One region of the Shewanella sp. 10B genome, then DNA from elsewhere that is predicted to be linked to it. Evidence: predicted binding sites of a transcription regulator. Region 1 holds the regulator's gene; each other region holds the start of a gene.
The links. The regulator sigma-54, encoded in region 1, starts transcription at its own class of promoters, with help from an activator protein. The targets are predictions, from matches to a motif close to GTTGGCACGNNNNTNGNNT.

Region 1 (10,318 bases):
TGAATTCTGTATTGGATGAAATCCAAGCCGCCTATGATGAGGCGCAGGAGCGTAAGCTGCGACTTCAAGAGGCTAACGAAAACTATTAGCTGACATCCCAATAAAAAAGACGCTTATAAGCGTCTTTTTATTGGAGAATATTATTAAGTTATTGATTTTGAATATCTCATATTGCCGTCCTTGGCATGGGCATTCAGCCCCTTCCTTTCCATTGACCACTTAATAAAAGGACAAGACCAAAGGGAGAAATATATTGATGGGTCACAGAGCCCTATCGACATATTAATCTTTGGGGGAGACAACTCCCTCGAGCCTTGCCGAAACCTTTGGTGTTGCAAGCAACACAGCCATCCGTGGCGCGCTATCCTAGCCTAGCGCTGGATCGTCATTGATCCGTGAATAAAAGGACAAGACCCAAGAGGGTAATATGTTCGTGACTTGGGGGAGCACAATTCACATATTTGATCTTTGGGGGAGATAACTCCCTCTAAAGCCTTGTCAAAACCTTTCCTTTGTTGCTATTGCATACCCTTTGAGCATTAAGTTGACAGAGCCGGATAGTAAACAGCACAGTTATTATTGTTATTTGTACGATTTATATCTTAGGTCGTTGGGGAGCGATAATAGATACCCATCCGACCCTGTCTAAACTGTTATTTATATCTAATTCAATTAATTGGATGACAAGGCCGGACGTAAAAGGGCGCTGTTATTATTGTTTTTAGCACAACTTTCATATCGCGTTAGACCTACAGGGCAATATGCAATGGGGTCCGGCCTTGTCGATAAGGGCACTGGCGAGGTCACCTCAACCTATAGTGCGTAATTCACTGTTTAGCTGTTTAATGCGTTTCTGCAATTGCGCTATTTCAGTCATTAACGCGGATTCCCTTTGCTGCGGTTGTTGTTCGCTTTCCCTTACCCATTGGTAAACCGCTTTAGCCGAAATACCGTACTGTCGTGCGACATCAGAGAGTAATCTGCCTTTAACTTTCACTTCAAAAATAACGTCTGGTTTAAGACTATGATTGGCGATTCCCATGGGCTATCCCTCTTACTCTATGATCTGTCTACTTGCTGGTTCTTTCGGTGTTTTCCTTGCTGATTAGTGACGCTGCTCTATATCCCACTGGCTATGTCCTAGGTGGCGCAGGGACAACCATTCGTGGCGACAATGACTAATAAGTTTCATCAGATGTTTCATCTCTTCCTCCTCAATCCGTTTTGGGATTGTGCTTCGATTACCATGCCTCACAACGGGCACTTAGATTAACGTCCATCGATGTCAAACAGCTTACTTAAGGTGTTGAGTGAGTCGCTTGAGCGCCTCTGCTCTTCTACCTATTTATTAGTATGTAAGATCCGTGCCAATTTTTTAAAATTTGTATTTTCATTTAAAATCATATGTTTATTAAAATGTTTCAAACGGTGACTTTTTTAAGTTATGTCTGAAACGGTGCAGCTTGCACTATTTCAGTGCTTTTACTCTAAATGTTGTGCAGATGATCTTGAGATGTTTACATTTAGTGTTATTTTCGATTAAATCAGTCATAAACTGAGCGATAAAGCGATTAAAGATTGTCTCAACAGAGAATGTTTATATACTGCGGTTTTTATGGTGTCTTTTGGCGACTTGCCACGCCCTTTGCCTTTTGGCGGGCAAATACCATCATCAATCATGTTATGAGGTCATAAATGATGAAGCCTTCTCTGATTAAATCTCTGCCGGCGTCAAAGCTGGCGATTGTCGTGGTTACCAGTGCCCTGATTGCCTCGGGTTGCTCGACTGTCAATCCCTATACCAACGAACAACAAACGGCGAAAGCGACGACTGGCGCCTTAATTGGTGCGGTTGCCGGTGCGGCCGTTGGGGTTGCGTCATCAAGTAAGAGTGACCGCGGTAAAGGTGCTTTAATTGGTGCAGCCTCTGGCGCCGCCGTCGGTGGTGGTATTGGCTATTACATGGATGTGCAAGAAACCAAACTGCGCCAACAATTGGCGTCGACAGGTGTGAGTGTAACCCGCGACGGTGACAATATTATTCTCAACATGCCAAACGAAGTGACCTTTGGTGTTGACCAAACTGAGCTGAGCGATGGCGCTAAGCGCGTATTGAACTCAGTAGCGCTGGTGGCCAAGGAGTACAGCAAGACTCAACTGAACGTATTAGGTTACACAGATAGCAGCGGCTCAGATGCTTACAACCTACGTTTATCACAAGTGCGTGCCAGCGAAGTGGGCAACTACCTGATGAGCAAAGGCGTCGCTTCTGCTCGGGTTAAATCGAAGGGCATGGGTGAGGCGAGTCCTATCGCATCGAATGCGAATGCCGCAGGTCGCGCCCAAAACCGTCGAGTGGAAATTGTGTTAACCCCAACGGGGCAATAATTTTCTATAAAATAAGAGTCGCCTACGGGCGACTTTTTACTATCAGCACTCGCTGATTCTTTGCATTAGGCAACAATTTTCCTTAGTGGACAATTTGTCCCGTCACCTAAAAGACTTAAGTGATCTTGGCCACAATCGTCCCGATTTGCATTTATCCGGCAGAGGTAATACTTGATCCGCTAAAGGTTTTGCCGTCATGTATGCACTAGGACATTTCTGTGTGAATGGAGAGTACAGCATGGCAAAACAAAGTTTAGTGTTCGCAATCAGTTTAGGGGCGACATTGATGGCGGGAATGGCACAAGGCGCAACAATGAGCTCTGAGGCAACTGCACCAATTGAACTCAGGGCCGCAGGCAGTTTAAAGGCGGCGATGAACGATATTATTGCTGCTTATCAGGCGAAATCAGATGCTAAGGTGGCAGCGCAGTATGCGCCTTCGGGCTTATTACTCAAGCGGATCCAAGAGGGTGAGCGAGTCGATATCTTCGCCTCGGCGAATATGAAACACCCGCAGGCCTTAGTCGATGCGGGAGTGGGTCAACAGGTGCAAATGTTTGCCCGTAACCAGCTCTGCGCCATTGCCCTGGCGGATGTGCCACTCACCAGTGCGAATTTATTAGATACCATGCTCGCGCCGCAAACTAAAGTCGGCACATCAACGCCAAAAGCCGATCCCGCGGGGGATTATGCTTGGGCCGTGTTTGCGAAAGCCGAGGCCTTAAAAGCCAATGCAAAAACCACATTAGAAACCAAAGCCTTGCAGCTAACGGGTGGGCCTGAAAGTGCTAAACCGCCGAAAGATCGTAATCCCTATGCTTGGGTGATGGAAAATAAGCAGGCGGACGTGTTCTTAACCTATTGCACCAATGCGGTGCTGGCACAAAAAGAAGTGCCAAGCCTCAAGATTGTCGATTTACCGCCTGAGCTAGCGGTCGGTGCCGACTATGGCTTATTGGTGTTAAAGGATGCCAATAATGCAGCTGCGCCTTTAGCCGAGTTTATTTTGTCTCCTGAGGGGCAAGCGATTTTAACGGGCTATGGTTTTCAGCCGCCTAAAAAATAGTGCTAATTGACTTATTAAAATGGCGCCCTATGGCGCCATTTTTGTTGTTCGTTTTAGCAGGTTGAGTACTAGTGCATTAAATACAGGGTCGCTAATCCTAAGAAGGCAAACAGGCCAATCACATCGGTGACTGTGGTGAGCACCATGCCGCCCGCTAACGCAGGATCCACTTTTAAGCGCTTTAAGATCAGCGGAATACTGGCGCCAGCCAGTCCTGCGACAGTCATATTGATAAGCATTGCGCCGCCAATCAGGCTGGCAAGCGCCATATCGTCTTTCCAAACTAATACCGCGATAAACACCAAAATCGACCACATGAGGCCGTTCAAAAAGCCAATGGCGAGTTCTTTGCCAATCAGCCAGCGGGCGTTACTCTGGCCAATATGACCCAAGGCAATCCCACGGATCACCAGTGCTAAGGTTTGATTGCCCGCGACTCCGCCCATGCTAGGGACAATCGTCATTAAAATCGCAATCGTGGCGAATTGTTCGATTGTGCCTTCAAACATATTGCTGACAGAGGCTGCCAGCAGGGCGGCAAACAGGTTAATCGTCAACCAGAGCGAGCGTCGGAAAGTGCTTTTCACTACAGGGGCGAAGGTATCTTCATCATCGTCCATCCCCGCCATCCCCATCATGGAGTGCTCGGCGTCTTCACGGATAACATCCACCACGTCATCGATGGTGATACGCCCGAGTAACTTGCCCTCACTATCGACCACGGGGGCGGACACCCAGTCATGGCGCTCGAACAGCTGTGCTACTTCGCTGTCGGACATGCCCACGGGAATGCTCTCGATATCGGTATCGATAATGCTGCTGATATGAGTATTGGGATCGCAGGTGAGCAGATCCGCAAGTTTGACGCCGCCGAGTACGCGATCGTGCTTATCCACCACGTATAAGGTGTCAGTGGTGTCGGGCAGGTTGCCCCGTTGGCGCAAATAACGCAGCACCACATCGATATTCACATCGGGCCTTAAGGTCACAGTATCTGTGTTCATTAGGCTGCCCGCGGTTTCATCGGGGTAGGAGAGCGCTTGCTCGACCCGCTGGCGGTTTTGCAGGCTCATAGACTGTAATACTTGCTTATAGACCGTATCTGGCAAGCTTCGCAGGATATAAGCGAGATCGTCCGTATCCATACTGGCGGTCGCCTTGGCTACCCGCTCAGGGCTCATGGCGCGGATCAGTGGATCTTTTAACTCTTCACTGAGTTCATCGAGAATATCCCCGAGCTGGTCTTGATCGATAAGTTGCCACAGCACTTGCCGCGCTTTAGGGGGCGAGGACTCTAAAATCAATGCGATATCCGACGCCGCCATGTTTTGCAGCATTTGCCTGACATGCACAAACATACCGCTATTGAGGGCATGGCTCAGTTGGTCGAGACGTTGTTCGACTTGTAAGCTGTCTGAGGCTTCTACAGGCATGTTTCCTCCAAGATGGCGACGGTGGATAGGGACGTTTGGCTGTTGAGGGCTTAAGCCAAAGCGCAGCAGTATATTGTAATTGAGCGCACGGGAGGGCGTCGAGTCACAAATGTGTTTTACTGGTATAAGGTGCTGAAATCAAAACCAAACGGGGTGCTGAATAACGGCAGGAATCATCGAGAAGAGATATCGATACGATTAACAGGCTTCGTCGAACTTAGCGTCGATAAGCGCGCAAATGGCATTGAGCGCGGGCTCGGCATCTGGGCCTTCGGCAATCAGGGTAATGGTTTTACCCATGCCGGTTTCTAGCATAAGTAACCCTAAAACACTGGCGGCAGAGGCCTGTTTTTCACCTTGGATCAGCGTAATGCTGGCATCAAACTCTGAGGCCAACACCACGAGTTTAGTTGCTGCGCGGGCATGTAAGCCGAGTTTATTGCAGATGGTGACCTGGCGTTCAAGCTTTGGCATTTGTCAGTTCCCGATGGCGTGCATTGACTTGATGTTTACCGTTACTAAAGCGTTTAGCCAGTTGCTCGGCGATATAAACAGAGCGGTGTTGTCCGCCTGTGCAGCCAATGGCAATGGTCAGATAACTGCGGTTATTACGCTCGAGGTGGGGTAACCAGGTTTCGAGTAGGTTCTCAATCTGCCAAATAAACTTATTGACCAAGGGCTGGCGATTTAAAAACTCTGCCACAGGTTCATCTAAACCTGTGAGGGGGCGCAACTCGGGTTCCCAGTGGGGGTTGGGTAAAAAGCGCACATCAAACATAAAGTCGGCTTCGGTTGGCATACCATGCTTAAAACCGAAAGACTCGAAGTTGATCACCAGTTCCTTATCGACACTGCCAAGCAGGATTTGCCGTACTTGGTCGCTGAGTTCATAGATATTCAGATTCGAGGTATCTATGTAGTGATCCATCTGCTGTGACAGGGGCTCGAGCAACTTGCCTTCAAGCTTAATGGCTTCTTGCAGTGATACTCGGCTCTTAGATAAGGGATGTAAGCGCCGCGTCTCGCTGTAGCGCTTTAACAGTACTTTATCGCTGGAGTTTAAGAAGAAGCTGGTAAGTTCAGTGCCCTCTGGCAGGCTGGCGAGCTGTTTGACGAGTACCTTGTCTTGCTCCGGCAGGTTACGCACGTCAACACTGATGGCGACGAGATCGTTACTGCCCTTGAGCTGTTCGAGTAAGCTGCCAATCAGCGGCAAAGGAAGATTATCGACACAATAGTAGCCGAGATCTTCAAGCACTCTTAGTGCGACCGATTTGCCTGAGCCTGAGCGCCCTGACACTATGACCAGTTTCATCCAGTGATTACCTGATAGAGTTCCGTTTCATCATGCGTCTTGCGCAATTGCTTCAATATTTGCTTGTCGCTGAGCTTTTCAGCCATGCAGGACAAAGTGCTTAAGTGCTGTTGACATTGGTCAGCAGGCACTAGCAGCGCAAATAAAATGTCGACAGGTTGTTTATCGATAGCATCAAAGGCTATCGGCTCCTCACATTTCACCAATATGGCTATGGGTTGTGTTATATCGGTTAATCGACCATGTGGAATGGCGATGCCGTTACCTATACCTGTGCTCCCCATCTTTTCGCGCGCCACTAGGCTTTCGAAGATCTCTTGAGATGAGAGGGTGGGGTACTGGGCAGCGGCTAAGTCGCTGATAAGTTCCAGTACCTTTTTCTTACTGCCCGGAGTGGCGCAGGTCGTGCATTCCGGCCGCAGTATGGTACGAAGTTCCATTGCTAGTGTTTTGTTAACTTCTCTTTGTGTTTAATAACCTGACGATCAAGCTTGTCGATCAGGACGTCTATGGCAGCATACATATCTGCATGCTCTGAAGTCGCGAAGACTTCACCACCGGTGAGGTTGATTCTCGCTTCGGCAATTTGTTGCATTTTCTCAACATTGAGCACAACGTGCACATTATTGATCTGTTCGAAATGACGTTCAAGTTTTGAAAACTTTTCCTCAACATAAGCCCGTAACGATTCAGTAATCTCGATATGGTGTCCACTCAGGTTTATTTGCATATAAACGTCCTCCGATTTCCACTTTAGGCTATAAACTTTTACGCTGATTGGAAGGGGGAATAAGCATCGCCTCTCGGTACTTCGCAATGGTTCTGCGCGCAACGTTAATTCCCTGTTCTGCCAGAAGTTGCGCCATCTTGCTGTCGCTTAATGGTTTTTTCTGGTTTTCCGCTGCAACCAGTTTCTTAATGAAGGCTCTGATTGCCGTGGATGAGCACTCACCGCCATCATCAGTCCCGACGTGGCTTGAGAAGAAATATTTTAGTTCAAAAAGTCCCTTTGGGGTATGCATGTATTTTTGTGTGGTCACCCGTGAAATGGTGGACTCATGCATCTCTACCGCCTCGGCGATATCGTTTAGGACCATAGGTTTCATGGCTTCTTCACCGTATTCGAAGAAACCCTGTTGATATTGCACTATGCAGTTTGCCACCTTGAGCAGTGTTTCGTTACGGCTTTCAAGGCTTTTGATAAACCACTTGGCTTCTTGCAGATGCCCGCGGATAAATTGGCTATCGGCTTGGCTTTTGGTGCTGCGCGCCATGGCTGCATATTGCTGATTAACATTGATTTTTGGCATGCAGTCTGGATTTAACTCGACCACCCAGCGACCATTTTTCTTCGACACCGACACATCGGGGATGACATATTCTTCATCGACAGGGGTGATGAGCAAACCGGGGCGAGGGTTTAAGGTTTGGATGAGGGCAATGCTCTCGCGCAGATCATCTTCCTTAAGCTTGGTTTTACGCATCAACAACCTAAAGTCGCGGGCAGCGATCAGATCTAAATGATCTTTGATCAACATACGGGCGTTTTCGAGGTGTGGGGTATCCGGCGAAAAATGGGAGAGTTGGATAAGCAGACATTCGCTTAAATCCCTTGCGGCGACACCGACGGGATCGAAGTGTTGAATGCGCTTGAGTACGGCTTCGACTTCATCCAGCTCGATCTCAGGATTGCCCATGGCCTCGAGGATATCTTCAGTACTTTGAGTCAGATAACCTTGATCGTCGATGGCATCAATAATCGCGGTGGCAATAGCTAAATCGGTTTCAGAGAAGGGCGTGAGGTTTTTCTGCCATTCTAAATGTTCGTACAGGCCTTCACTGGTTTCCCCTTGGAAGGGCATGTCATCTTCACGGCTGGCGCCAGAACCTGAGTTTGGCGATGCGGTAAAGACTTCATCCCAAGTGGTGTCCATGGGTAGTTCTTCGGGCAGGGATTCTTTGGTCAACGACTCGGCAATGTCCACGGTGGAATTGTCTTGTTCCTGTGGCTGGGCTGTCGTTTCGCTAAAGTCGGTATCGGCGATATCTTGCTTACGTTCGGTAGGCGCGTCGAATTGCTCCTCTTCCAGCTCGAGAAGGGGATTAGAGTCTAAGGCTTGCTGGATCTCTTGCTGCAGTTCTAATGACGACAATTGCAACAGACGAATGGCCTGTTGAAGTTGTGGCGTCATGGTTAACTGTTGACCCAGTTTGAGCTGGAGTGACGCTTTCATGTTACCGCTGATCCCTACGTTATTATTTTGAATTTAGGCCGCTTGTTATCATATTGATGGCGCAGATAAGCCAAAATTCAAGGCTAATTGGCTCTGTTTAAGTAACTATAGCCTGAATTGTTCACCTAAGTACACAGCCCTAACTTGCTGATTGTCTAAGATCTCTGCGGGAGTTCCTTCGGCAATCAGGTTTCCGTGACTGACAATGTAGGCATGTTCACAGACGTCTAAAGTCTCGCGCACATTGTGGTCTGTGATCAATACCCCAAGGCCTCGGCTCTTGAGTTGTTCGATGATTTTCTTGATATCGATAACCGAAATCGGGTCGACACCGGCGAAGGGTTCATCGAGCAGAATAAACTTAGGATTGGCCGCTAAGGCGCGGGCAATTTCGACGCGGCGACGCTCACCGCCCGATAACGACATGCCTTGGCTATCGCGAATATGGGTGATATGGAACTCTTCGAGCAGATGTTCCAGCTCTTCTTCGCGTTGATCGCGATTGAGCTCTTTACGGGTTTGCAGTACCGCCATGATATTGTCGTGCACTGTCAGCTTGCGAAAGATACTGGCTTCCTGTGGCAGGTAACCAATGCCTTTGCGAGCGCGCAGGTGCATAGGATCGGCGGTTAAATCATCATCGTCGATAAAGATATGGCCTTTATCGCTTTTGACTAAGCCCACGACCATGTAAAAGGTGGTGGTTTTACCCGCACCGTTTGGGCCGAGTAGGCCGACGACTTGACCCGTTTTCACCGTCAGGCTGACATCTTTCACAACCTGACGACTCTTATAACTCTTAGCGAGATTCTGTGCTTTTAAGGTGATTTGGGTCATTTAGAATCCTGTTTTTTCACAGGTTTGTCCGCAGGCTGATTCTTGAGTTCTTCCTGATAGTTGTCAGGTTGAATAATGGTGATTACGCGATCATCACCGCTACCCGTGCTCTCAGCGATCAGTTTCTGCTGAATAATATCGTAACGGATGAGGTTACCCGTCACTTGGCTACCCGCTTGGTCTAGGGTCGCTGAGCCTGTTAAGGTCAGGGTGCGGGTCGCCATTTCATAGCGAATTTCTTTGGCGCTCGCCGACGCTGGGCGTCCATCGTCGAGAATTTGGCTGTAGGTCGCAGGGTTGCCCGTTGCCACTAAAATCTTGCTGTTTTCCCCTTCGGCAGAAAATGCACGTAGTTGATCCGCATGGATTTTAATCGAGCCTTGAGTGACTTCAACCGGACCGAAGAAAATGATCTGGTTATTTTTAATGTCCGCAGTTTGGCTGACGGCTTTAATTTTCACTTCTTGCTGTAAGTCACCGACCTTGGCGAAGGCACTCATGCTGGTGATTAGCATTAGGCCGGCAAGTAATATGTTATTTTGCTTCATAGGTTCCTACTACCTGACTGGTCAATTGCACTTCCTGCGCGTTAAGGTCGGCATAAAGGCCTTGCCCTTGAATATTAAAATCTTTCCCTGTGACGTAAATGATGCGGTCAGAGGTCATTATCATAGTGTTGAGATCGAGTTCTAAAAAACTGGTGGACAATGTCTGTATGGGTTCACCAGGGCTGATGGCATCGATAATAACATTATTTTCTAATACAACCTTGCCGGTATCTTTATTGAGTCGACCTTGGTCGGCTCGGATCTGCCATTTTGCTTTACCTTGGTCGGGATAGACAAGATAGACGGGCTGAGTAAAGTCGGTTTGGTTTTTCAGCTCATAGTGTTCCATGTGCTTTGCCGTGACGCGACTGTTAACTTGCCCTTGCTCATTAAACTCAATGCTGCGCAGATCTTCGATAATGTAATCGGGCCTGTCGCTGACGTTCAAGCTGTCATCCGTATCGCCACCGCGTTTTTGCTGCACTTGCCAATATAGC
Region 2 (10,318 bases), on a different contig from region 1:
GTCATGATGGTTTCGGCCATCGTACTGCCAGGGCTGGGTATTGGCTTAATTGTGGCGGTGTTTCAAGCTGCGACCTCAATTAACGAACAGACTTTAAGCTTTTTACCTCGACTGATAGTGACCTTACTGGCCTTGATGGTCATGGGACACTGGTTAGTGCAAACCCTGATGGATTTCTTTATCGAAATGGTTAACCGCATTCCCCAAGTGGTGGGTTAAGTCCATGGAGCTGCTGCTCGACACCTTAATGCAAACCATCGCCTCTTACATGTGGCCATTGTTTCGCGTGACCAGCATGTTGATGGTCATGGTGGTGTTTGGGGCTACAACAACTCCGACTCGTGTACGTTTACTGTTAGCCGTTGCCATCACGCTTACCATTGCGCCAGTTTTGCCGCCCGTAAAGGATGCCGAACTCTTTTCCTTAAGCGCTGTTTTTATTACCGCCCAGCAAATTATTATTGGTGTCGCCATGGGTTTTGTGACCCAAATGGTGATGCAAACCTTTGTGTTAACGGGCCAGATCATTGGTATGCAAACCAGTTTAGGTTTTGCCTCTATGGTCGACCCTGGATCTGGTCAACAAACACCAGTGATAGGTAATTTCTTCTTGTTACTCGCGACGTTGATTTTTCTCGCCGTCGATGGACACCTGTTGATGATCCGCATGCTCGTCGCCAGTTTTGAGACCTTACCGATTTCGAATCAAGGATTAACCTTAACAAGTTATCGCTCGCTAGCGGAATGGGGCTCCTATATGTTTGGCGCGGCACTGACTATGTCGCTCTCGGCGATTATTGCCTTACTACTCGTTAACTTATCCTTTGGGGTCATGACCCGCGCCGCGCCGCAGCTGAACATTTTCTCGATAGGTTTCCCCATCACTATGATTGGTGGACTGCTGATTTTATGGTTGACCTTGACTCCCGTAATGGCCCATTTCGAAGAAGTCTGGGCGTCGGCACAGCTTTTGCTGTGTGATATTTTAGGGCTTCAGTGCCAAGCCAATGGCATATTCTAACCGGATAGGAACGCGTAATGGCTGAAGAAAGTAGCGGCGAACGCAGCGAGGAACCCACCGGGAGGCGCCTCGAACAGGCGCGAGAAAAAGGGCAGGTAGCCCGTTCAAAAGAGTTAGGTACTGCGACCGTGTTACTCTCGGCGGCGACTGGCTTATATATGCTCGGACCTGGAATTGCGAAAGCCTTATCCAACGTATTCGAGCGTGTATTTACCATGGAGCGCGCTGCGATTTTCGATACGAACCAGATGTTTAATGTATGGGGCGTCGTGGGGAGCGAGATTGGCTGGCCGTTACTCAAGATTATGTTACTGATTGTGGTGGTGGCATTTATCGGTAACGTATCCCTTGGCGGGATGAATTTCTCCACCCAAGCCATGATGCCTAAAGCCAGTAAGATGAGCCCGATTGCAGGCTTTAAGCGGATGTTTGGTGTGCAGGCCTTGGTTGAATTAACCAAAGGGATTGCTAAGTTCTCCGTGGTAGCAATCGCGGCTTATTTGCTACTCAGTCATTATTTTAACGATATTCTGCTCCTGTCTGCCGATCATCTCCCCGGTAACGTCCATCATGCGCTGGATTTATTGGTGTGGATGTTCATTCTGCTTTGCTCCTCCGTCTTAGTCATAGTGGTCATCGATGTGCCGTTTCAGATCTGGAACCACAACAAACAGCTGAAAATGACTAAGCAGGAAGTCAAAGACGAGTATAAAGATACCGAAGGTAAACCCGAGGTCAAAGGGCGAGTACGGCAAATGCAGCGTGAGTTAGCGCAGCGGCGCATGATGGCCGAAGTGCCCAATGCGGATGTGATTGTGGTGAACCCTGAGCATTATGCGGTGGCCATTAAATACGATGTGAAGCGCTCTGCAGCGCCTTTTGTGATCGCTAAAGGCGTCGACGAAGTGGCGTTTAAAATCCGCGAGGTGGCAAGGGCACATAACATTGCGATTGTCTCTGCACCACCGCTTGCGCGGGCCATTTATCACACCACTAAACTTGAGCAGCAGATCCCTGAGGGCCTATTTACTGCGGTGGCACAGGTACTGGCTTATGTGTTCCAGTTACGCCAGTACCAAAAAGGTCGTGGTCGTAAACCTATTCCAATCCCTGCTAATCAACCCATTCCTGACGAGCTGAAGCACTAGTTAAGTGTTAGGTTAACGAAGAGATAGTTCACAGAGATAAAACCATAACTTGAACTGTTAGCGGTTGGCGCGCTTTTTGCTTCCAGGCTGTTATACGTCAAAGTTTAGGTATCTGTGAATGGATGTTAAAGCCTCCCTAGGCCAAGTAAAACAGTTGAAACTGAGCTCTTTCAAGGGCATAGGTACGCCAATGCTAGTGCTTGCGGCATTGGCTATGATTGTATTGCCTATCCCGCCATTTCTACTCGACGTTTTATTCTCCTTTAACATTGCCTTGGCTTTGATTGTTCTTCTTGTCGCGATTTATACCGACAGACCCTTAGACTTTGCTGCTTTTCCAACTGTTTTATTAGTCGCGACATTGCTGCGACTCGCACTTAACGTGGCATCGACCCGTGTAGTATTACTCGAAGGTCACAATGGTGGTGATGCCGCCGGTAAGGTGATTGAGGCCTTCGGCTCCGTGGTCATTGGCGGTAACTATGCAGTGGGTCTAGTTGTATTTATAATCTTGATTATTATCAACTTTGCCGTTGTGACTAAAGGTGCTGGCCGTATTGCCGAGGTGAGTGCTCGCTTTACCTTAGATGCGATGCCCGGTAAGCAAATGGCCATCGATGCCGACTTGAACGCAGGTATTATTAATCAGGATCAAGCCAGAACCAGACGCGCCGAGGTGACCCGCGAAGCCGACTTCTATGGCGCGATGGACGGTGCGTCTAAGTTTGTAAAGGGCGATGCGATTGCCGGTATCATGATCTTGGTTATCAACATTCTCGGTGGGTTTATTATCGGGATTGTGCAGCACGGTTTGACATTCTCCCAAGCCGTTGAAATTTATACCCTGTTAACCATTGGTGACGGTCTCGTCGCACAAATCCCCGGCCTGTTGTTGTCAATTGCTGCGGCGTTGATGGTGACCCGTCAAAATGAATCTGGCGATATGGGCCAGATGTTGATTAGTCAGATGTTTGACAGTCACAAGTCACTCAGTATTGCGGCTGGCGTACTCTTTGTCATGGGTATTGTGCCAGGCATGCCACACATGGCGTTTTTAAGCTTTGCCGTGATCACAGGTGGTGCCGCTTACTTTATATTTAAACGTAATGAAGCCAAACGTGCCAAAGCCCTTGAGCAAGTCAAAACGGGCCCAACTGAAAGAGCCGAAAGAGAACCTAAAGAACTTAGCTGGGACGATGTGCACCACGTTGACACTATCGGTCTGGAAGTGGGTTATCGTTTGATCCCATTGGTCGATAAGGGGCAAGGTGGTGAATTACTGAGCCGGATCAAAGGAGTACGTAAAAAACTTTCTCAAGAACTGGGCTTCTTGGTGCCTGCGGTACATATTCGTGACAACCTCGATTTATCACCCAATGCCTACCGCATCTCGTTAATGGGCGTGGTGGTTGGAGAGGCGGATATTCGCCATGACTGCGAACTCGCCATCAACCCTGGTCAAGTTTATGGCAAGCTCGATGGTATCGAAACGCGTGATCCTGCCTTTGGTCTCGAAGCGGTTTGGATTGCCCCAGAGCTGCGTGAACATGCACAAACCTTAGGTTATACCGTGGTGGATGCCGCGACAGTGGTGGCAACCCATATCAGCCAAATATTGACGAATAACGCGGCGAAACTCTTAGGCTACGAAGAAGTGCAACAACTGATGGATATGCTTGCCAAGCATTCGCCTAAGCTGGTGGATGGCTTTATTCCTGATGTGATGCCGCTCGGAAATGTCGTAAAAGTGATGCAAAACCTATTAAATGAAGGAGTTTCTGTCAGAGACTTGCGTACCATAGTGCAAACTTTGTTAGAATACGGCACTAAGAGTAACGATACTGAAGTATTAACGGCCGCGGTGCGTATCGCATTGAAGCGCATGATAGTTCAAGAGATCTCCGGTCCTGAACTCGAAATACCTGTCATAACTTTGGCGCCAGAGTTGGAACAGATGTTGCATCAGTCGATGCAGGCAACCGGTGGCGATGGTCCTAATATCGAGCCCGGTCTTGCGGAGCGTATGCAGCAATCCTTAGCGGATGCCGCTCAAAAGCAAGAAATGGTTGGTCAGCCGGCTATTTTGCTAACGTCAGGTATGTTACGTGCGACACTGTCTCGCTTTGTTAAATATACTATTCCTAATCTCAGAGTGATTTCTTACCAAGAAATCCCCGATGAAAAGCAAATACGCATAGTGTCTGCCGTCGGCCAGTAGAGGACGCATAAGTGAAGATTAAACGTTTTTTTGCCAAAGACATGCGTGCTGCACTGGCCCAAGTGAAGGACACGCTCGGCTCCGATGCCGTGATTATGTCAAATAAAAAAGTGAACGGTGGCATTGAGATTGTGGCTGCCGTTGACTATGACGAGCCCAAAGCGAAGGCGCCTGCTGCGGCTCCGACCTTTATGGATGTGAGTGATGACTTAGTTTCGCTCGGTGCTAAAGCGCCGATTCGCGCTGAAACTAAGTTAAAACCATCGGCGCCAGCGGACTCTCTCCAAGCATTGCTCGAGAAGCAACAAAGCCGTTTAAACCAACAGCTCACCCATCAACAGCAAGACGCCGAACTGCCTGCGTGGGCTAAAGGATTACAAGCACCTGTGGCACCTAAAGCTGAGCGTCGCGATATGGGCAATCCCTTCGATAAGAAACCGCAGAGCTCGCCAAAACAAAATGCGGATCTCGAAGCCATGCGCGATGAATTATCATCCTTACGTAATTTGTTGACCCATCAGGTTTCAGCATTGATGACTGAGCATAAAAAACGTATCGACCCTGTCGGTGCCATGCTGGAGTCAAAGTTGCTGGAAGCCGAGTTTTCTCCAGCTGTCGCGAACAAGTTAGCGGCGCTCAGTCAACACTATACCCCTGCAGAATTAGTTCGTGCACTGCCACAAAGTCTAGCGAATATGCTTGATAACCAAGGTGATGATATCGTTAAGCAAGGTGGTGTTGTAGCGCTGGTTGGCCCAACGGGTGTAGGCAAAACCACTTCTTTAGCGAAATTAGCGGCTCGTTTCGCCGCCCATCATGGTGCGGATCAAGTGGCTTTGATTACCACAGACCATTATCGTATTGGCGCCTATGAGCAATTGGCCACCTATGGCAAAATTATGGGTTGTCCAGTCAAACAAGCCCATGACCTTGCTGAACTGGAGCAAATTCTGTATCAGTTCAGAAATCGCAAGCTAGTATTGATAGATACCGCGGGTATGGGTCAACGAGATATGCGGCTTTACCAGCAACTTGATAATTTAACTGCAAATAGCAGAATACCTATCCGCAGTTATCTGGTACTGTCTGCCACAGGACAGCGCCGCGTGCTGCAAGATGCTGTAAATCACTTTAAACGCATTCCCTTATCTGGTGTTGTACTCACAAAACTCGATGAATCCGTGTCTTTAGCGGGCGCATTAAGTGTGTTGATCCAAAGTGGGTTGCCATTAAGTTATGTTACGGATGGGCAGCGAGTGCCCGAAGATATGAAAGTCGCCGATACCTTACTGCTCGCTGAGCAGGCATTAGCGGCCTTAGAAAACACTGAAGAACAATCGTTACCAGACACAGCGTGGTCAGATAATATGACCTGTGCATTTGAGTAGAGTTATGACCCTGGATCAAGCAAGTGGTTTACGTATGATGAATCAACCCTATAACGAAAAAGTGAAAGTAATCGCGGTTACGGGTGGTAAAGGTGGCGTGGGTAAAACCAGTGTGTCCATCAATACCGCTGTAGCATTAGCCGAAAAGGGCAAGCGTGTCTTAGTGCTTGATGCCGACTTAGGCTTGGCAAACGTCGATGTCATGTTAGGGATCCGTGCTGAACGTAACCTTTCCCATGTACTCTCAGGCGATGCTGAGCTGGATGATATTATTGTCCGTGGTCCCAAGGGCATAGGCATTGTCCCCGCGACCTCGGGTACTCAAGGCATGGTAGAATTGAGCCCCGCACAACATGCAGGTTTAATTCGTGCTTTCAGTGAGATGCGTACCCAGTTTGATATTCTCATCGTGGATACTGCCGCGGGGATTTCAGACATGGTGCTCAGTTTCTCCCGTGCGTCACAGGATGTACTAGTCGTGGTATGTGACGAGCCAACCTCCATCACTGACGCTTATGCGTTGATCAAAATTCTCAGCCGTGAACACGGTGTTTTCCGCTTTAAAATTGTTGCGAATATGGTGCGCAGTTTACGCGAAGGTATGGAATTGTTTGCTAAACTCAGTAAAGTGACCGACAGATTCTTGGACGTGGCACTTGAACTGGTTGCGACCATTCCGTTTGATGAAAACCTTCGCAAATCAGTGCGTAAACAAAAGTTAGTGGTTGAGGCTTATCCTAAGTCTCCAGCTGCGATAGCGTACCATGGCCTAGCGAATAAAATTATGAGCTGGCCAGTACCACAGCAACCTGGTGGGCATTTGGAGTTTTTCGTTGAGCGTTTAGTTCAGCGACCAGATTTTCAAGAGGAAAAAACGAGTGAATAAAGCCGCAGCGTATACTTGTTTAGACAGTAAAACGTCAATCGTTGAACAGTATGCACCGTTGGTTAAAAGAATTGCACATCACTTGCTCGCCAGATTACCTGCCTCAGTGCAGCTCGATGACTTGCTTCAAGCGGGGATGATGGGGTTGTTAGAAGCATCATCCAAGTTTGATGGTGGCAAAGGTGCAAAGTTTGAAACCTTCGCCGGCATACGGATCCGTGGCGCCATGTTGGATGAGATCCGTCGTGGCGATTGGGTTCCCCGTTCCGTTCATCGTAATAATCGTCGAGTTGCTCAAGCCATTGATGAGTTAGAGCAAGTGTTGGGTCGTGATGCACGCGACACAGAAATTGCAGAAAAACTTGATATGACGCTCGATGAGTACCATCATATTCTTAACGATGTTTCTGTTGGTAAAATCATAGGGATAGAAGACTTAGGCGTATCACAGGATATACTCACTCCGAGCGATAATGTGAGTGATGGTACATTTGAAGCACTAGCAGAGACCCAGTTTCATTCAGCACTAGTAGAGGCGATAAAATTATTGCCCGAAAGAGATGCGCTAGTGCTATCGTTATACTACGATGAAGCATTGAATTTAAAAGAAATTGGCGCCATTCTTGAGGTGAGCGAGTCGCGAGTTAGCCAGATATTAAGTCAGGCAATGTTGCGACTCAAAGGCAAACTCAAGCATTGGACATAAGTATAATTATTTATTGAGCACAGAATGTCAGCTCACCGGAGGAAACCTTGGACAAGAATATGAAGATTCTCATCGTTGATGACTTTTCGACAATGAGACGTATCATCAAGAACTTGTTGCGAGACTTGGGATTTAACAATACCCAAGAAGCAGACGACGGCTCAACCGCGTTGCCTATGCTACAGAAGGGCGACTTTGATTTTGTCGTGACAGACTGGAATATGCCAGGTATGCAGGGTATTGATTTGCTTAAGGCTATTAGAGCTGATGATTCCCTAAAACATTTGCCCGTGTTAATGGTTACCGCCGAAGCAAAACGTGAACAAATTATTGCTGCCGCACAAGCCGGTGTTAACGGCTATGTGGTTAAGCCTTTTACCGCAGCAACACTAAAAGAGAAGTTAGATAAAATATTCGAACGACTCGCTTAAGCAAGGATGAGCTATGAAGTCACAAACATCAGGGCTCATTACGCTCGAGAAGGCTCAGCGTTTAGTTGAATTATTAAGCGCGAATGAACAAGCTCAAGCAGATGATTTATTTAGGGAACTCGCGGCTCCACTCCAAAGGGAGCTCTTTGATGAAGTTGGCAAATTGACTAGACAACTTCATAGCGCATTAATGGATTTCCAAGTTGACAATCGTTTGGTTGAACTCGCGAATACCGAAATTCCCGATGCTAAGGAACGGCTAAGTTATGTCATTGACATGACAGAACAAGCCGCGAATAAAACCATGGATGCGGTAGAAGAGTGCTTGCCGCTCGCAAATGCATTAACGGCGAATATTCAGCAAGTGATGCCATCTTGGGATAAGTTGATGCGGCGTGAAATAGCCCTGAGCGATTTTAAAGCGCTTTGCCACAATGTGCAGCATTTGATGTCACGTAGCGAATTGGATTCCAACCGCTTACGCGAATTGCTCAACCAGATTTTGATGGCGCAGGATTTTCAGGACCTGACTGGACAGATGATCCGGCGGGTGATCGATCTAGTGATGGAAGTTGAAAGTAATCTGGTGTCTATGCTGACAGTATTTGGTGAGCAACCCGTGATTGAGAGTCAGATTACTCAGAAAAATAATATTGAAGCTGAAGGACCGATAATGAATGCCGAGCTTCGTCAAGACGTCGTTACCGGTCAAGATGAAGTCGATGATCTGCTATCGAGTCTGGGTTTCTAACTGGGAGTCAATTTGATGGCCTTTGATGTAGATGAAGAGATACTCCAGGACTTTTTAATTGAAGCGGGCGAAATTCTTGAGTTGCTGCAAGAGCAACTGGTCGCGCTTGAAAACAATCCTGATGATACTAACTTGCTAAATGCCATTTTCAGGGGGTTTCATACTGTAAAAGGCGGTGCGGGTTTCCTTAGTCTCACTCCCATGGTGGATGTCTGTCACGAAGCAGAAAACACCTTCGATTTATTACGCACTGGCAAGCGCAGTGTCTCCGCCGAGTTAATGGACATCATTCTTCAAGCTGTCGATGCGATTAACACTATGTTTGCTCAAACCCAACAAGGTGAGCAACAAGACCCTGCAGATCCTGCATTATTGGCTAAATTAAAAATGCTGAGCTCAGGAGAGCCGCTTCCTTCCGAATCAGGCCAAAGTCATGCCGAAGCTGAGTCACTGCCTGAACCAGAACCTGAGCCCGAACCTGTCATAGAAACTGTGGTTGAAGTCGCCGCAGTTGAAGAAATGCCGATTGAGAAGTCAGAGCTTTCAGATTCCAGTATCGATGAAATAGATGAAGCGGAGTTTGAAGCATTACTCGATGCGCTGCACGGCGCCGGAAAAGGTCCCGGAGTTTCTGCTCCACAAGCCGATGCTGCCCCTGCTGTGCAAAATAAGCCTCAAGCGACATCTGCAAGCGCAAGCGATGATATCACCGATGATGAGTTTGAAGCGCTGCTCGATGAGCTGCACGGTTCTGGTAAGTTTAAAGGTAAAGTGGAAGAGCCTGCCAAGCCAAAAGCTGAAGCAGTTGTCGCTGCACCAAAGCCTGCCGCACCTGCTGTTGATTCGGACGAAATCACTGAGGATGAGTTCGAGCGTCTCCTCGATGAATTACATGGCAAAGGCGGCGCGCCAGCAAAAACCACTGCCAAAGTCGAATCTTCGAAAGCAAGTACCAGTGCCTCTGCGCCTTCAACGCCAGCCGCTCCTAAAGCCAGTGTTGCTGCACCAGCAACACCTCCTGCGGTAAAAGCCAAAACTGATGTGGCGGTTGCTGAAAAAGCCCCTGCTAAAGCAGCGGCAGCAGCCTCTGCTAACGTACCTCAAGGCGAGACAACTGTTCGCGTCGATACCGCGAGACTCGACCAAATCATGAACATGGTCGGTGAGTTAGTGTTAGTGCGTAACCGCTTATTGAGTTTAGGCATTAGTCGTGATGACGAAGAAATGTCTAAGGCGCTAGCGAATTTAGACTTGGTGACAGCAGATTTGCAGGGCGCTGTGATGAAAACGCGCATGCAACCCATCAAGAAAGTCTTTGGTCGTTTCCCTCGGGTTGTACGCGATTTAGCCCGTACTCTGAATAAAGAAATTGATTTAGTCCTCGTGGGCGAAGAGACCGACCTCGATAAAAACTTAGTTGAGGCGCTCGCTGATCCGTTAGTGCACTTAGTGCGAAACTCGGTAGATCACGGTATTGAGATGCCCAATGACCGTGAGGCCAGCGGCAAGCCGAGAACGGGGACCATTACCCTGTCTGCAAGCCAAGAGGGTGACCATATTCTGCTGAAAATCGAAGACGATGGCGCAGGTATGGATCCTGAAAAGTTAAAGCAAATTGCTATCAAGCGTGGGGTACTCGATGAGGATACCGCGGCGCGGATGACCGACAGTGAAGCTTATAACCTGATTTTTGCGCCTGGTTTCTCGACTAAAGTCGAGATTTCAGATATTTCCGGCCGCGGTGTTGGGATGGACGTGGTGAAAACCCG
Region 3 (10,318 bases), on a different contig from region 1:
ATAGCCATCAGCCGATACTCCCCAACACTAACATCCTATGAAGAATGATCATTTGTCTTCTCCTGGCAGTATCGATTTCAGCTCTTCACTGATGGACTGCATGACTTTAATGACTTTTTCAGCATATTTAGGATCGGTGGCATAGCCAGCATCCTGCAATGCACGAATAAACTGAGTCGGTGACGCCGCCACTTTCTTGGCATCTTGATAACGTTCACCGTCAGCAATAAAGGATACGAAATCGTTAAAACTGTGCTCGAAATCGGCATACACCCTAAAATCGGCTTTTTGTCTAACGGCAATACCCTGCTCAAATTCCAAGGTACTCACGTTAGCCTTATCACCTTGCCAACGACGGTCGGCTTTAATGTTGAACAGGTTATGGCTAGGCGCGCCATTATTGCCGCGGACAATTTTTTGACCCCAGCCCGTCTCAAGGGCCGATTGTGCCAATAACACTTCGGGTTTAGTGCCAAGGGCTTTGGCGGCTTTTTCCGCATGGGGGTAGAGCGTCGCCAAAAACTCTTCCCGACTACCAAACTTAAGGGTCTTTTGCGTCTCCCTAAATGCCGCCGTCGGCAAGATTTGGCCGCTGATCACAGGTTCGATTGGCGATAAGGGCTGTTCTGACCAAGTAGGCCTTGGCGTATCTATGGCCAACAAACGCTCGGGTCTATCAATATCTAAAGAAGACGTCACGCCATCGGCGTTATCCATCTCAACACTTGGGCGCGCAATCGAGACTGGCACGCCTTGGGCTGCAACGACTGGCGCAGCAGCGCTTTGGGTGTCTGTAGTTGATGAGCTTTGCGCGGGAATGTTGAACGCTTTCGCATCATGTTGCAGCTTCATGCCGCCGTCATTACGCAACACGGATGCGGGTGTAAACTGGCTCGACTCGGGGGATAATTGCTGCACCATCATGTCTGCAAGTCCCAGCACACCTTTATCCGATAAATCGACGGATAACTGCTGATCCCGCATTTGCTCATAAAACTTAGTGTATTGGCTGTTGAGGGGGCTGTCGGATTCAAATACTGCGTTAGCATCACGCATGCTCTTCATCAGCATTTGCACGAACACGCCTTCAAATTGTTGGGCGACTTTTTTCAAGGCGCCCTTCTCATCTTTCTGAGCCTGGGCGCGCAGGGAGTCGAGCCCGCCCAGATCAAGAAAATGTGATGAACTTGAAAGCTTTTCCATGATTTTCCCGACAGAAATTAGATGATGATAAGTTCACCATGCAAAGCACCTGCCACTTTTAACGCTTCGAGGATAGCAAGTACATCTGAAGGGGCCGCGCCCACCAAGTTTACGGCTCGCACTAACTCATCTAAGGTCGTGCCAGGATTGAACATAAACATACGGCGATTGCTTTCGCTCGCATTGATAGTGCTGTTGCTGGTCACCGTTGTTTGACCATTCGCTAACGCATTGGGTTGAGATACCTGAGTCGCTTCGGCGATAGTCACAGTCAAGCCACCATGTGTTACCGCGGCTGGCAATAACTTGACGTTCTGCCCAACCACAATGGTGCCTGTACGGGAGTTCACGATCACTTTGGCAGACTCTTCAGCAGGCTCCACTTCGATATTCTCGAGCGTGGCTAAAAAAGATACCCGTTGTGACACATCCCTTGGCGCACTGACCTGCACAGAGGTCGCATCCAATGGCCGCGCCATATCGGGGCCAAGCAAGTCATTGATTGCATCGGCCATACGCTGCGCAGTGGAAAAGTCCGAGCGACGTAGGTTGAACGTCAAATAATCGCCAGTTGAAAATGGTGTTGCGACGCTACGTTCAACAATTGCGCCGTTAGGAATACGACCCACGGTTGGCGTATTTTGAATGACTTTAGAGCCATCCAAGCCATCGGCACTAAAGCCGCTGACCACTAAACTGCCTTGGGCAATCGCGTACACATTGCCATCGACCCCTTTGAGGAAGGTTTGCAATAGCGTGCCGCCGCGCAAGCTTTTAGCTTCACCTAGGCTAGATACGGTGACATCCAATTCTTGACCGGGTTTGATAAAGGCCGGCATATCCGCATGCACCGCCACCACAGCTACGTTCTTAATTTTGGGTCTGAAATTATCGGGCAAGTTAATCCCAAAGTTTTTCAGCATAGTCATAAAGGTTTGTTCGGTGTAACGGGTCTTTTCGCCCGTACCGGGTAAACCGACGACCAAGCCGTAACCAATCAATTGGTTACTACGAACCCCTTGAACATTAGCAATATCTTTAATGCGCTCGGCTTGGCTAGGCAGTGAAAACACCAGCATGGCAACGGCTAAAATCAGTTTCAATTTCATGATACGACTCCTTAGAAGGGCCACCAATCGCTCATAAAGAACTGGCTTAACCAGCCCACTTTTTGCGCTTCGGCGAAGGTACCAGTACCGCTGTATTGAATACGCGCATTGGCCATACGAGTTGAATCGATAGTGTTATCCGGCTTGATATCCTGCGAACGCACAATCCCCGTTACCCGGATAAACTCATCGCCGTTGTTGATAGAGATCCATTTTTCGCCGCGCACCACTAAGTTGCCATTATTCAGTACTTGCATCACGTTGGCGGAGATACTGCCATCTAAGCTATTGCTTTGATCGGCATCGGATTCTCGCTTAGTGTTCATGCTGTCTTTGTAACGTAAGTCGAGGGGAACCCCGCCAATCGACACATTGCTACCACCGGCATAAATAGGGTCGAGCGACATGTCAGAGCCTTTTTTGATCTGATTACCCGCACTCTTTTTCGCTTGAGTCGCTTCCTTCAACACGATAGTGATAATGTCACCCACTTTATGGGCGCGAATATCCGAATAGAGACTGGCCGCTTGGCTGTCTTGGTAAATTGACCCTGTCGCGGCAATTTTGGTTGGCGGCGCTTCGGGATATACCGGCGCATAGAAAGGATCATCTGCAATCGGCTTCTTGGGGGTAGAGCTACATGCCGTAAGCAAGAGCGCAGCGGCCAATATAAAATATCTAGCCATGATAATGTGCCTCTATAGATTCTGATTCACATAAGCCAGCATTTGATCGACCGCCGAAATCACTTTGGAGTTCATTTCGTAGATCCGCTGACTTTCAATAAGATTCACCAGCTCTTCGGTCACGTTTACGTTAGAGGTTTCTAACGCGCCTTGACGAATCGCCCCCATACCATCGAGTGATGCAGTGCCTTGGATAGGCGTGCCACTGGCACCGGTTTCGGTGTACAGGTTTTGTCCCATAGGGTCTAAACCCGATGGATTAATAAAGTCGGACATGCTGAGCTGCCCCACCACTTGGTTTTCCGCCGTGCCCGGTGTTTTCACCGAGACTTCCCCCTCGGCAGACACGGTAATGCTGGTCGCATCATCGGGAATCGTGATTGCAGGTTGCAGAACGTAACCCGAACCTGGCGTTACAATTTGCCCAGTATCATCTAAGGTAAATTGACCATTACGGGTATAGGCTGTGGTGCCATCGGGTAGCTGTACTTCGAAAAAGCCAGGGCCTTCAATCATCAGATCGAGTGAGTTATCCGTGGTCAACATATTGCCTTGGGTAAACATTTTTTGAGTGGCCACCACTTTGGTACCCGCACCAATATTTAACCCATTGGGTAACTTAGTGTTCGAGGCACTAATGCCCCCCGCTTGGTTAACGGTTTGATAGAGTAAGTCTTCAAAGACTGCGCGGCTCTTTTTGTAGCCGACGGTGCTGGCGTTCGCGACGTTGTTTGAAATCACCGCAATATCGGTTTGCTGTGCGTCTAAGCCAGTTTTACTAATCCATAACGCTGGATGCATAATTTATCTCCTAACTAATCCGCATTAATGAAGATGAAGCGCGGTCATTTTCTTCCGCGGTTTTCATCATCTTCACTTGCAATTCAAATTGTCGCTGTAGGTCGATTAAGGACACCATCTCATCCACAGGATTGACGTTACTGCCCTCTACAGCACCACTCTCAACAAACACGTTTGGATCGGTTGGCGCCGGATTACCCGATACCAAACGGAACAGCCCATCCTCACCGCGCATCATTTGCGCGTTACCGGGATTGACCAGCTTTAATCGCCCCACCTCTTCGATCACTTCCGTTGTCGCGCCCTGAGGACGTACCGAGATAATGCCATCCTGTGAAATGGTGACTTTTTCAATCGGCAGCGGTAACACAATCGGCCCCGCATCGCCCATCACTGGATTACCGCGGTCGTTATGTAATAACCCTGTTGAGTCGAAACTTAAGCTTCCTGAACGGGTATAGGCCTCACTGCCATCCTTTGCCTGCACAGCGAACCAACCATCACCTTTAATGGCAACGTCAAGATCCCGCCCTGTGGTTTTGATGGGGCCTGCTCGAAAATTGGCGGAGGGGGTTTCAACCATGGCAAAAACCCTCGATGGCAATCCTTCACCAAAGGCTTGCATCGATCTGGCTTGCGCCATATCCGACTTAAATCCATCGGTATTGGCGTTAGCTAAGTTGTTGGCACGCAATGCCAACTCATTCATGTTTTGCTTAGCTCCGCTCATGGATATGTAGAGGAATTTGTCCACAGACTGCTCCGTCAAATTTTCAACCTGACAATAGCAAAGCAAGCATCATGCCAATAAAATTAACGGCTAATTTACTGATAAATTGGGAGAAGATTATGAGGAAATGGCTACAAGGCCAAAAGAGGCTAAGTGTTGCCGCCAGCGGCAACACTTAGAAAAGGGAGAAATCAGCTTAACGAATTTGCAGTACAGTTTGTTGCAGGGTGTTGTTCACTTCGAGGGTACGGGAGTTGGCCTGGAAGTTACGTTGCGCCGAAATCAAATCCACCAGCTCAGTCGTTAAGTCGATGTTAGATTGCTCTAACGCCGAAGAACTGATGCTACCGAATGTACCACTGTTTGGTTCACCCGCGAGCGCTGGACCCGACTCAAGGCTGGCCTTCCATGAAGTGTTACCTACTTGGGTCAAACCTTGCTCGTTGGCAAAGCGAACTAAGGCAACGCGGGATAATGGCACGGTTGAACCGTTAGAGTAGCTGGCGGTGATCAAACCATCTTCACCGATTTCAACGTTTGTTAAACGGCCTACTGTCGTACCATCCTGCGTTAATTCGGTTGCCGCAAACGGCGCCGAGTACTGAGTCGGTGCATTAAACTTAATGGTCACATCTTGAGTGCCATCGGCACCTGGGCCTAACACGCCAGCACCACCCACGCCTAACGCTTCGGTCGTCACGACCGCTGGATCACTGCCGGTATACACGCCGACAGAGTTAAACTTCAACACTGAACCTTTCCAACCGCCAGTGGTTTGGGCTGTCCCAGTACCATCGGCCGTACCGTCACCATTGGTATCAGTCTGATAAGTCCCCGCAGGGCCAGATACATCCACTTGCTTACCATCAATCGCGTAGTAAGCAACCCAGTTGTTTTCACCGTTATAGGAGCCGTTATTTGGCTTCACAAAATAGGTGGTCATGATATGCGGCTCACCGAGTGAGTCGTAAATCGTCATCGAGGTCACGCTGTTATAGGTTTTGGAGTCCAGCGGGTCAAAGGCTGCAGGATCGAGTGAACCTTCTTTCGCGTTCAAGTTCATCTGCATAGTCACGTTTTCAGTCTGAACAGGGCTACCGGCAGTATCAGGAATTTGTACTGGCTTAGCGGTGGTTAAACTGACGGATGTCGAGTTACCGTCTTTATCTACCGGGAAGGTTTGTAAATAATTACCAGCTGAATCAACCATATAATTATTTTTGTCGACTTTAAATGCACCAGCACGGGTAAACTGATGATCTAAGGTACCAATCTCAGATGCGGTCACAAAAAAACCGCCCCCTTTGATCGCTAAATCTAAAGAGTTATTGGTCAGCTGCAAACTACCTTGGTGGAACTGCTGCGCCACTTGGCTCGTTGCCACACCACCACCGACGGCGGTTTTAGAGTTAGAGAAAATTGAATTAGCGTAAACATCCGCAAATTCAGCACGCGATTCTTTAAAGCCAATGGTATTAGCATTCGCGATGTTGTTCGCTGTAGTGTTTAAGTCTTTCTGTGCAGCAGAAATGCCACTCAATGCAATGTTAAACGACATAATTCACCTCTACATTTCACTCAATTCAATTAAGGACTCAGGTCCAACTTAATACTGACAAATTAGGTTTCTGATACCGCGAGTACATCAGAGAGCTTAATACCTGCACCACCGCGAAGATTCAGAATCGCCCCAGTGCTTGCAGTGCCTAACGAAACACTGGTCACATGGGCATAGGTCGAGACGGCAAGCTCTTGAGATTTACCATCGACCAGTCCACTGGCTTTAATGGTGTAATTACCGGCACTGACAGGCTCGCCATTCTTATTCAGGCCATCCCATGTCACAGGAATGTTGCCGCCATCACTGCCATCGATGTTAAAGGTACTGACCACTTGGCCTTTATCATCCAGTACACGCACGTTAATCACAGGAATTTTATCTGGCGTACTCACCACACCACTCAAGGTAGGGCTTTCGGTCGACACATTGCCGGTATCGGTTGGGATCAATACCTTACGTCCAACTAATCCCGATGCTTGCAGCGCCTGACTCGAGGTCATCACACTGTTTAAATTGACGATTTCATCGTTAAGCTTTGAAATACCATCCACGGTCGAAAAGGATGCCATTTGCGCAATCATCTGATCGTTGTCGACGGGCTTAAACGGATCCTGCATCGACAACTGCTGACTGAGTAATGAGAAAAAGTCTTCCTGCGTCAGCTGTTGGCTCTTGGCTTCTGGCACAACCGATTGGCTAGGCAAGCGGATCCCATCTAAAAATGGATTGCCGGTTGATGTACTCGTTGTGCTCGTTGTGCTCGTGGTATTAGTCGCCACCGTATTCGATTGGCTCTTAGTTTGAGTCGTCTGAGCCGTATTCTGGCTAAGTTGGTTAATGAGGCTCACAGCTTACCTCCTAAATCGCGCATGTTATTTACCCATCCCAAGTGTTTGTTGCAGCATAGATTTTGCGGCTTCAGCGACTTGAACATTCATCTGATATGAGCGAGAGGCAGAAATCATATCCGCCATTTCTTCCATGACATTCACATTCGGCTTATAAATAAAACCATCCGCATCCGCCATCGGATGATCGGGCGAATACTCTTTTAATAGGGGTTTATCGCTCTCAACGATGCCTTTTACTGCAACACCTTGAGAAGCTTGCTGTTGGCTCTGCGCTTTCGCCATTTCAGCTTCAAAAATGGGATGACGTGAGCGGTAAGTTTTATCAATACTGCTAGAAACAGAATCGGCGTTAGCGATGTTACTCGCCGTGGTATTGAGTCGGACGGACTGAGCTGACATACCAGAGCCAGCCACATCAAAAATGCTAAATAAACTCATGATTAATCCCCTCTCAGCGCTTTTTTCATGCCGCTAAACTTACTGTCCAAAAATCCCAGAGACATTTGATATTCGAGCGCATTTTGCATAAATGCCGACTGTTCCTGTTGAATATCCACTGTATTTCCATCTCCAGTATCTGGCTGATTTGGCACACGGAACTTCACGTATTGTCCCGTTAACTGTGCGAGGCCAAAATGCTGCTCATCGCCGGTCATCTCAAGGCTATTGCGTTGCTGTTGCTGGGTCTTCGCAATATTTAAGGCCGCAGAAAAATCGACGTCACGGGCTTTATAATGTGGCGTATCGGCGTTTGCGATGTTGCTTGAAATCACTTCGGCACGCTCGGCACGTATCCCCAAAGTGAATTGGTGCACACCTAGTGCCTTATCAAAATTAATCGCCATAAAATTGCCTCCATCGTGACTCTCACGGGAACAAAGCAATTCATGTGCCAAAAAACAGAAACTATCAGAAATGTGTAGAAATGGGGTTTGGCGGGGTAAAAAATTACCGACTCATGTCGGTAATTTTTATTTAATATCAGAGCATTAAGTCTTTTTCTGGTAATAGATACCAGGGTTGCAACGAACCATATCAAATTCATCCGTCAGACCCGCAATCGACTCTGACGCGCCGAGAAAGAGTATGCCCTTCGGATTTAATGCGGCAGCAAATTGCCGCAAAATTTTTGCTTTTGCCTCAGGGGCAAAATAGATCAGCACATTTCGGCAGAAAATAATGTCGAACTTGCCTAGCAAAGTGTAACTCTCAAGCAGATTGTGGGCGCGAAAATTGACTAAACGCTTAACGTTGTCCTTTACCCGCATGTTGCCAGAGGGCAAAGCATCAAAAAACTGGCGCTTACGTTCCTCCGATAGGCCACGTGCCAATGCCAAACTGTCGTACTCGGCATTTTTGCAACGTTCCAACATCGAAGGCGAAAGATCGGTCGCTTGAATTGAAGCGCCTCCCGGCAAAGCTCCCGGCTTCTTCTGTTGATATTCTAAAATCGTCATTGCCAACGAATAAGGCTCTTGGCCAGAAGAACAGGCAGCCGACCATATCTTTAATGGACGGCCCAACTTACTGTATTCAGGTAGCAATACATTGCCTAGTAACTCAAACGGATAGCGGTCACGGAACCAAAGCGTTTCATTGGTCGTCATCGCATCAATGACTTCCGCCCGCAACGCGCGCTCCGTTGGCTTCATCGAATGTTTCACCACATCGGATAACGAAGGCAGATTATATTTGCCCATCAAAGGCGCGAGACGGCTACGCACTAGGTACTGTTTATTTTCCCCCAGTACGATGCCGCTGTGTTGTTCTAAGAACAACCTAAATTGATTATATTCGGCTTCTGCGAGTGATTTGTCAGGCACATTCACGTCCTAGATCCTATAGCAAGCACCCAAATAAGTGCCAACAATCATGTAATAAGGGCTAGATTATAGCGTAAAGCACCACTAGGCACTAACCCACACTTTCACTACAAACTTAAATGCTTGTTCACTGCCGCAGCTAATTCGTCTGGGTTGAATTTAGCGATAAAATCATTAGCGCCTACTTTTTGTACCATAGCCTGATTAAACACGCCGCTTAACGAGGTATGTAGTACAACCTTGATATGCTTAAGCTTTGGATCGTCACGGATCTCAGCCGTTAAGGTATAACCATCCATTTCTGGCATTTCAATATCCGAGATAATCAGCGGGATTTCCTCGGCCACATTATTCATTTCACCCGCAATAGCTTTTAACTTATCGAGCGCTTCACGGCCATCTTTTGCCGTATCAATCTGTAAGTTTAACGACTCGAGCGCGCGAATAATTTGTTTACGAGCCACTGCCGAATCATCAATCACCATAATATGGTAATGCTGACTTCTATCGATTGTCAGTTGCTCATTGACTTCTTCACTGATTGCAGTTTTGACTGGTGAAATTTCATCGAGGATCTTTTCAACATCAAGAATTTCAACCAGTTCACCTTCGATTTCGGTGACAGCGGTTAAGTAAGAATAGCGACCAGCCCCTTGTGGTGGCGGCATAATGGCTTCCCAGTTCATGTTGATGATACGTTCAACTGAACTGACTAAGAAACCTTGTACGCTGCGGTTATATTCTGAAATGATGATAAAGCAATTTTCAGTGCTGGCTAACGGACGCCCGCCGGTTGCAGCACTCAGATCGATTACCGAAATAGTCGTGCCGCGAATATGGGCGACACCTTTGACGTAAGGATTAAGTTTAGGCAAAGTCGTTAACGGTGGACATTGCAAAACTTCTTTTACTTTGAATACGTTAATCCCAAAACGTTGACGACCATTCAACTTAAATAGCAATAGTTCTAGTCGGTTTTGACCTACGAGTTGGGTTCGTTTGTTGACTGAATCAAGAATACTCGACATAACTCTGCCTTGTTGTTCTGTTTATGTACGGCCCTAAACTCGTTTGAGTATAGGCATATTAATTGCTTACGTCTTGTTATCGATAACCATAGTTGAAACTGAGTCAAACTTCTGACACGAAATCTTGGCCGTTATGGCATGGAACAGTTTCAAACTTGATAAAAGTATAGGTGCATTCTGGCGTTACAAGCTAGTCTCTTCATTATGAAAGTAAATTTAGTCTATTTTTTGAGTATCATCGCCCTTTCCTTCGCCACTAAGGCCAATGCCGAGCCCGTGGTACCTAGCATATCGGCGATATCCGAATTAGCTAAAGCTCTTATTAATGAAAAGATTTCAGTACCATCTAACGCTAAAGTTGAGATCCTTCCGCAAACGATAGACAGTCGTTTGCTTCCTTCTCAATGTGCCTCTCCCATTCGAGTCGAGCTCGCCTCCGACCGAGAAATCAGCCGCAACAACACGGTAAAAGTCAGCTGTGATACACCCGATTTAGCCTACCCTTGGCAGATTTTTATGTCGGTGC

Region 2: a site for sigma-54 is predicted at 2,233-2,251, ahead of flhA (flagellar biosynthesis protein FlhA). Genes of this name have one in related genera too.
Region 3: a site for sigma-54 is predicted at 7,820-7,838, ahead of flgB (flagellar basal body rod protein FlgB). Genes of this name have one in related genera too.

The regions. Positions count from the first base shown of each region.
Region 1 is NZ_JAMDJO010000002.1:727,039-737,356, reverse strand. Features, by position in the region: gene M0415_RS10845 (PA4780 family RIO1-like protein kinase) at 1-89, shown strand, start outside; gene M0415_RS10840 (transposase) at 809-1,042, opposite strand; gene M0415_RS10835 (YiaD family glycine zipper/OmpA-like lipoprotein) at 1,696-2,388, shown strand; gene M0415_RS10830 (molybdate ABC transporter substrate-binding protein) at 2,627-3,454, shown strand; gene mgtE (magnesium transporter) at 3,523-4,887, opposite strand; gene M0415_RS10820 (HPr family phosphocarrier protein) at 5,086-5,361, opposite strand; gene rapZ (RNase adapter RapZ) at 5,348-6,202, opposite strand; gene ptsN (PTS IIA-like nitrogen regulatory protein PtsN) at 6,199-6,642, opposite strand; gene hpf (ribosome hibernation promoting factor) at 6,645-6,932, opposite strand; gene M0415_RS10800 (RNA polymerase factor sigma-54) at 6,961-8,436, opposite strand; gene lptB (LPS export ABC transporter ATP-binding protein) at 8,542-9,273, opposite strand; gene lptA (lipopolysaccharide transport periplasmic protein LptA) at 9,270-9,821, opposite strand; gene lptC (LPS export ABC transporter periplasmic protein LptC) at 9,808-10,318, opposite strand, start outside.
Region 2 is NZ_JAMDJO010000008.1:80,014-90,331, reverse strand. Features, by position in the region: gene fliQ (flagellar biosynthesis protein FliQ) at 1-219, shown strand, start outside; gene fliR (flagellar biosynthetic protein FliR) at 224-1,021, shown strand; gene flhB (flagellar biosynthesis protein FlhB) at 1,039-2,169, shown strand; gene flhA (flagellar biosynthesis protein FlhA) at 2,288-4,387, shown strand; gene flhF (flagellar biosynthesis GTPase FlhF) at 4,399-5,775, shown strand; gene M0415_RS18870 (MinD/ParA family protein) at 5,780-6,661, shown strand; gene M0415_RS18865 (RNA polymerase sigma factor FliA) at 6,654-7,367, shown strand; gene cheY (chemotaxis response regulator CheY) at 7,415-7,798, shown strand; gene M0415_RS18855 (protein phosphatase CheZ) at 7,812-8,549, shown strand; gene M0415_RS18850 (chemotaxis protein CheA) at 8,565-10,318, shown strand, end outside.
Region 3 is NZ_JAMDJO010000008.1:113,623-123,940, forward strand. Features, by position in the region: gene flgK (flagellar hook-associated protein FlgK) at 1-8, opposite strand, end outside; gene flgJ (flagellar assembly peptidoglycan hydrolase FlgJ) at 49-1,203, opposite strand; gene M0415_RS19020 (flagellar basal body P-ring protein FlgI) at 1,221-2,312, opposite strand; gene flgH (flagellar basal body L-ring protein FlgH) at 2,324-2,998, opposite strand; gene flgG (flagellar basal-body rod protein FlgG) at 3,011-3,799, opposite strand; gene flgF (flagellar basal-body rod protein FlgF) at 3,810-4,553, opposite strand; gene flgE (flagellar hook protein FlgE) at 4,726-6,087, opposite strand; gene flgD (flagellar hook assembly protein FlgD) at 6,150-6,938, opposite strand; gene flgC (flagellar basal body rod protein FlgC) at 6,963-7,379, opposite strand; gene flgB (flagellar basal body rod protein FlgB) at 7,382-7,786, opposite strand; gene M0415_RS19060 (CheR family methyltransferase) at 7,931-8,770, opposite strand; gene M0415_RS19065 (chemotaxis protein CheV) at 8,872-9,792, opposite strand; gene flgA (flagellar basal body P-ring formation chaperone FlgA) at 9,997-10,318, shown strand, end outside.